One region of the Vibrio sp. Vb0349 genome, then DNA from elsewhere that is predicted to be linked to it. Evidence: predicted binding sites of a transcription regulator. Region 1 holds the regulator's gene; each other region holds the start of a gene.

The links. Region 1 encodes CRP, which controls carbon source genes, mostly activating them, when cyclic AMP is high. Its sites were predicted from a motif close to TGTGANNNNNNTCACA; they were not measured.
Region 2: udp (uridine phosphorylase) is a predicted target of CRP. The motif match lies at 806-821, and genes of this name have one in related genera.
Region 3: recB (exodeoxyribonuclease V subunit beta) is a predicted target of CRP. The motif match lies at 1,202-1,217, and genes of this name have one in related genera.

Annotation. Positions count from the first base shown of each region.
Region 1 covers NZ_JAWOTS010000027.1:15,995-18,271, forward strand. Annotated here, with positions in the region: gene R7Q47_RS19995 (phosphoribulokinase) at 41-910, shown strand; gene crp (cAMP-activated global transcriptional regulator CRP) at 1,151-1,783, shown strand; gene R7Q47_RS20005 (DUF1338 domain-containing protein) at 1,920-2,277, opposite strand, start outside.
Region 2 covers NZ_JAWOTS010000015.1:77,226-79,502, reverse strand. Annotated here, with positions in the region: gene R7Q47_RS16215 (zinc/cadmium/mercury/lead-transporting ATPase) at 1-602, shown strand, start outside; gene udp (uridine phosphorylase) at 917-1,675, shown strand; gene R7Q47_RS16205 (DUF1887 family protein) at 1,833-2,277, opposite strand, start outside.
Region 3 covers NZ_JAWOTS010000006.1:104,126-106,402, forward strand. Annotated here, with positions in the region: gene recB (exodeoxyribonuclease V subunit beta) at 1-1,083, opposite strand, end outside; gene recC (exodeoxyribonuclease V subunit gamma) at 1,411-2,277, opposite strand, start outside.

The DNA.
Region 1 (2,277 bases):
ACTGCACATTACAGGTAAGTAATTTTCGACAAGGTTTGTCATGTCAGCTAAACACCCAATTATTGCGGTTACTGGTTCGTCCGGTGCCGGCACGACCACTACATCTGAAGCCTTCCGTAAAATGTTCAATATGATGAACGTTAAACCCGCATGGGTTGAAGGCGATAGCTTCCATCGCTTTACTCGCCCAGAAATGGACATCGAAATTCGCAAAGCCCGCGAGCAAGGTCGACACATTAGCTACTTTGGCCCACAAGCTAATGACTTCCCGGGATTAGAAGAGTTTTTCCGTAAGTTCGGGCATGACGGCACTGGCAGCGTGCGCCGTTATCTGCACACGTTTGACGAAGCGGTTCCCTACAATCAAATGCCAGGCACGTTTACACCGTGGCAAGACTTACCCGAAAACAGCGACGTGCTGTTTTATGAAGGGTTACATGGTGGCGTGGTCGATGGCGATGTTAATGTTGCTCAACATGTGGATTTCTTAATTGGCATGGTGCCGATTGTGAACTTAGAGTGGATCCAAAAATTCGTACGTGACACTCGCGATCGCGGCCATTCGCGTGAAGCGGTAATGGACTCAATCGTGCGATCCATGGACGATTACCTCAACTATATCACTCCGCAGTTTTCTCGTACTCACATCAACTTCCAGCGCGTACCGACCGTTGATACTTCCAACCCACTTAATGCAAAAGGCATCCCTAGTTTGGATGAGAGTTTTGTGGTGATTCGCCTACGCGGTATCAAGAATGTCGACTTCCCATATCTGCTGGCCATGATTGATGGCTCATTCATGTCACGCCACAACACGATTGTCGTACCCGGCGGTAAGATGAGCTTTGCAATGGAGCTCATAGTTCGGCCTATCCTACAACAGCTCATCGAAACAGGGAAAATTGGCTAAAAACCTGCCTGCGAAGATGTTTACTTTTCATACCGTGATCATGTGCACAGTTTTGCTTACAAAATCTCAATCATGGCACGATTAAAATCAAGAAATCGTTTTCGAAAAAGGATACTATTTCTTACCGAAACACAAGAGAGCTTGCAGCATATAAAAAGTGCTCTTATTCTAGTAGGCCTAATTCAGGCTTAGCTAAAATATGGATAGCGCAAGCGTACCCTGCAGAGGAAGTGAGATATTATGGTTCTAGGTAAACCTCAAACCGACCCAACATTAGAGTGGTTTCTTTCACACTGTCATATTCATAAGTACCCTTCAAAGAGCACGCTAATTCACGCGGGCGAAAAGGCAGAAACTTTGTACTACATCGTTAAAGGTTCTGTTGCGGTTCTTATCAAAGACGAAGAAGGTAAGGAGATGATCCTTTCTTACCTAAACCAAGGAGACTTTATTGGTGAACTTGGTCTATTCGAGGAAGACCAAGAGCGCACAGCTTGGGTTCGTGCTAAATCTCCTTGTGAAGTTGCTGAAATTTCTTTCAAGAAGTTCCGTCAGCTTATCCAAGTAAACCCAGACATCCTAATGCGTCTTTCTGCGCAGATGGCTCGTCGTCTTCAAGTAACTAGCCAAAAAGTGGGTGACCTGGCGTTCCTAGACGTAACTGGTCGTATCGCTCAGACGCTTCTGAACCTTGCAAAACAACCAGACGCAATGACTCACCCAGACGGCATGCAAATCAAGATCACTCGTCAAGAAATCGGTCAAATTGTTGGCTGTTCTCGTGAGACAGTAGGTCGTATCTTGAAGATGCTAGAAGAGCAGAACCTAATCTCTGCTCACGGTAAAACCATCGTGGTTTACGGTACTCGTTAATCTCGAACTAGAGTGACACGAACAAAACTATAAAAGCCACCAATGGCAACATTGGTGGCTTTTTATTTACTCATGACCAAATGAGATAGGGTGCAGCGAACACTAATGAGTAAGCTTAACAGGTTAACCCTAAAACTTAGCCATTCGTACTTTCAAAGATTTTGTCAGCTGAAGCGGCCACGAAACCTGGGTACAAATCACCATTTTCCATCGGATAGCGCTTAGCAAATTCATAAAACCCGCCAGGGATAATTTCAGTGCCTTCGCTAAAACGAACCGCTACTTTATCTGCCATGGTCGATGACTGCTCTAGCAACACCTCAGGAGTGCCCTTCACTTCACCACCATTTTCATTAATGGTAAACCCAGCGGTACGCAGATGATCGTTTACCTGCTTCACTTCTTCATATTCATTGAGCTGGTTAACGCTCACCGTGAAGTGGTTTGCTCCGTAACCATGCGCCGCAAGCCAAGATGCGTACTCACTTTCTTTA
Region 2 (2,277 bases), on a different contig from region 1:
AAGGTAAAACGGTTGTCATTGTTCGTTACGATGACGAGGTCATTGGCGTGATCGCATGGCAAGATACATTGCGCTCAGATGCCCAGCAAGCCATCGCAATGTTGAAGGAACTTGGGGTCACGTCGGTGATGCTAACGGGTGACAACCCGAGAAGTGCAGAAGCAATGGCAAATAGAATAGGCTTGGATTATAAAGCGAGTTTGTTACCTGCAGACAAGGTGCATTACGTCGAGAAGCTATCACAACAACATACCGTTGCGATGGTGGGAGACGGTATCAATGATGCTCCAGCCATGAAAGCTTCGAGTATCGGCATTGCGATGGGAGGCGGTACGGATGTTGCGCTCGAGACAGCTGATGCGGCGTTAACACACAACCGTTTGATTGAGCTACCTGCCATGATAGAACTGTCGCGTGCGACGCTAAGTAACATTCGTCAGAATGTCGCGTTAGCGCTAGGTTTGAAAGGTGTATTCTTAGTGACAAGTTTACTTGGTGTTACTGGGTTGTGGGTTGCTGTATTAGCCGACAGTGGTGCAACAGCACTGGTGACATTGAATGCGTTGAGATTACTTCGTTTTGAGTCCAAGCAGATTAAATAACTGACCTAACCATTGATCCCACTCATTAATAGCCCGAGGCATTCGTGTATCGGGCTTTTTTTAACCGTATTAACCTGATGCGATCAGACGTTTTTCTCGTCCTTGAAATCACGCATTGCTATGCAACAAAATGATCTAACGCCCCTTAAAGTGTGATAAATACCAGTTTTGTTTGAAATTTCATTTTCATTACATTTTGTCATTGTGATTGTGATCACTCTATGTTGGTGAAAGGTTCGCTACAGTGCATCTGTACCCAATAACTGATTAATGAGCTTATTGTTCATAAAATAAGCCACAATAAGGAGCGACTTATGTCTCAAGCTGTATTCCATTTAGGTGTTACTGAAGCTGATCTTAATGGTGCGACTCTAGCGATCATTCCTGGTGACCCAGCGCGTGTTCAAAAAATCGCAGAACAAATGGAAAATCCAGTATTTCTAGCAAGCCATCGTGAATACACGCTATACCGTGCAGAGCTAGACGGTAAACCTGTTGTGGTTTGTTCTACAGGTATTGGTGGTCCTTCTACCTCTATCGCAGTTGAGGAATTGGCACAGCTTGGTGTTCGCACTTTCCTACGTGTTGGTACAACGGGTGCAATTCAACCGCATGTAAACGTGGGTGACATGATCGTAACGACGGGGTCAGTTCGTCTTGACGGTGCGAGCCTACACTTTGCTCCTATGGAATTCCCAGCAGTTGCTGACTTTGAAGTAGCAACCGCAATGAAAGCAGCGGTAGAAGAGTCTGGCGCTACAGTTCACATGGGTGTGACTGCATCAAGCGACACGTTCTACCCTGGTCAAGAACGTTACGATACGTTCTCTGGTCGTGTTGTTAAGCGTTTCCAAGGCTCTATGCAAGAATGGCAAGACATGGGCGTACTTAACTTCGAGATGGAGTCTGCAACACTGCTAACAATGTGTGCGAGCTCTGGTTTAAAAGCGGGTTGTGTGGCTGGTGTTATCATCAACCGTACACAAAAAGAGATTCCAGATCATTCAACTCTGAAAGAAACGGAAGCGCGTTCAATTAAAGTGGTTGTAGAAGCAGCGCGTAAAATGCTTTAAGCCTCTATAGTTGGCATTTAAACAAACAGAAAAAACCAGAGGCTAACCTCTGGTTTTTTTCTACTTATAGAAATGCGTACAGCTAAAATTTAGGTATAAAAAAAGCAGCATTAATGCTGCTTTTTATCGTTGTGAATTTTAGCTTTTCTTAATGGCACTATATCTCGTCTGAACCGCCCGCGTCTTTAAACCAAGCCGTTAAGTGCGTTCTTAAATCTTTAAGCTCATCAGGGCCAATCAGGGCTAGCCCTAAGTCTTCAGCACGAGTAATGTCATTGTGACGAAGAGGACGGAAGCTCACCAACATTGCGCGCGCTTGTAAGCCACCTAATAGATCGCGAAGCGATTCTAACTTATATAAAGTATCGTCGCCGTCATCTCTCATGCCTTTGGTTTTGCACTCGATGATGTGCAGCTTGTTGTTTACAACTGTTGCGACATCTAACTCATTGCGTACTTCACTTTCACCAAGTTTACGATAAACCTGAACATTTAACGATCGATCTTGAATCGTCGGCATGGTGTCTTGGATTTGCTTCACGGTGCTGTGAACCAAAGTTTCTAACCACTCACCGTTTGAAAAGCGTCGAGCATCTTCATCT
Region 3 (2,277 bases), on a different contig from region 1:
CCACTGTTTTTGATTTTTCGCGTTGGCCAGCATCACACGACAATGCTCAATCGCATGAGCAAGCAGTGGCGCTTTTAAGCTGATTGGATTGGCAAGAAATGTTTCAATGGCTTCAAATACCGCGTGCTGCGGCGCACTGCCTTTCGGTGTTTTTTCCAACAAGACGTTTTGCGCGAATTTCTCCAGCTTGTCTGGATAATCGTATCCTGTGGTTTCCGTTGCTGCCCAAGCGTTTACCGCCTCCAACCACGTCGGCAGAGACTTTTTGGTGTAGCTGCGTTTGTTAATATCTGAATCTGAAATCAGCGTTAAGAAGTCATCTTGGCTTTCTCGCCACTGTGCTTTTAATTCATCAATTTTTTTCAAATTTTCAGTATGAAGATCAGCCAAACTGCCTTTCATTGCAGGAACAGAAAGGCTTAACGGCGCACCAGTTAAGTAATTGCTGATGTCAGACAACAACGCAGATGGAGAGCTCCATAGCTGGCGAATTTCCCCAGCCAAGGTAAATGGCAACGGGTAGAAATTGCGGCGCCAGTAATCGGCTACAACTTGCGCCTTTAGGTGACTTTCATCGGTCACAAACTCGTTATTAAATCGGCTGCCAGATTCAAACGCATTTTGCGTTAACATACGTTGGCAAAAACCGTGAATGGTGTAGACCGCCGCCTCGTCCATCTGACGCTCTGCCTGCAATAAAATTTCTGCGGCTTGCTTGTGATCGTCAAACTCATTAAGCAAAGGTTGGATCACCGGGTCGGAACTCTGTCCACGCGCAAACGCGATTCGCGCATCATGGATTCTTGCCCTGATACGATCGCGTAATTCCGCAGTTGCCGCTTCGGTAAAGGTTACAACCAGAATTTGGTCGACCGTAAGCGGTACGCGATGTCGAGTTTCCGCGCTGCCATGACCAAGCAAAAGACGCAGATATAAACCTGCAATAGTGAAGGTTTTACCTGTACCTGCTGATGCCTCGATTAACCTCGCACCATGCAGAGGAAACGTCATCGGTTCTAGTGGCGTTGGTTGAGGTTGCTCTGTGCGGTCTAATGTATGTAGAGGACACTCTGCACCTGACATTTGATCCATAACGCTGAATCTCTCCGGATTATTTACTAGGACGTATCACCTAATAAATGTGATCTATAGTTAAAAATTCTATTAATATGTTTAACAAGTTGGATAATTTAGAGCTTTGTGAGATCTTTCTCACGGTTATCCATAAGACGTACCGTTAGTATGCGCCCCACGAGATAAGCCAAACCTTTTTGGCGGCACAACTCAAATGAATTAAACAAAAGTATCATGGTCCCTCTGACCTTGTGGCCGTACAGCGAACGCCCTACAAAAAATAATGATTTTCTGGCGGCCACCCTACTCTTCCTTCTCTTTATCCAGCTGTCTTTATTACGCTTTTACATCATCAGCGTCTTGAACCGCTAAGCGCGCACCTTGCAGTACTAATGCTGTCAGCAAACGAACTTCTGAGGCCAACTCATCATTCCAAGCAGGCCAAATTCGAGAGATGTACGCATTACTGCCTTCGCCTGGGCTCATGAAGCCATCATTGAATGCGTCAGCCATTTTCTTCAAAGATTTCTCTTCGTCATCGACCCACTGACCGCGGCTAAAGCCCGCTTCAACACAAGCCAACGCCGTTTTCGGGAAATAAGGCAAAGGCTTAGTCATGCCTTCGAAAAATAAGCGAACTAATTCAGTCAGTAGCTGTTTGGCATACTGCGCATCGGCAATTTCTGGGTAGATCAAATGCAGCGCGCCTTCTTTACGATCGTAACCAATGATGTGAGTTTTCTTAGCATGACCCGACGCCGACATGGCAAGGTGATCGATCCACGCTGCAAGGTAATCTTGCGATCGAATCTTACCGCTTCGATAGCGAATCAAACCGGATTGGTAGCATTGAGTTAGCCAACCTGTTAGGCGAACGTTTTTCTCTTCGCCTTCATTTCGCTCAAACAAGGAATCAAACGTCAGGTCGATTTCCAAATCGTCTTGAGGCGCACCAGATAAAAACGCCAGTTTATCCACCAGCTCTTCCGCCTGAACTCGGTTGGTTTCAAACTCGATATCACCAAACGCCCCCACCGGCAGTTTGCCTTGCGCGCGCTGTTGACTCATAAAGTGTTTAAGCACCTCTGTTTTTTTCTCTGGCTGCATCAATGTCGTTTCAAGCAAGGTTTCTAACAGCTCATCACGCATTTGATAGCTTTCCAAACCACCTAAAACAAAGGGTTCGTCGTCTTCCATCACCGG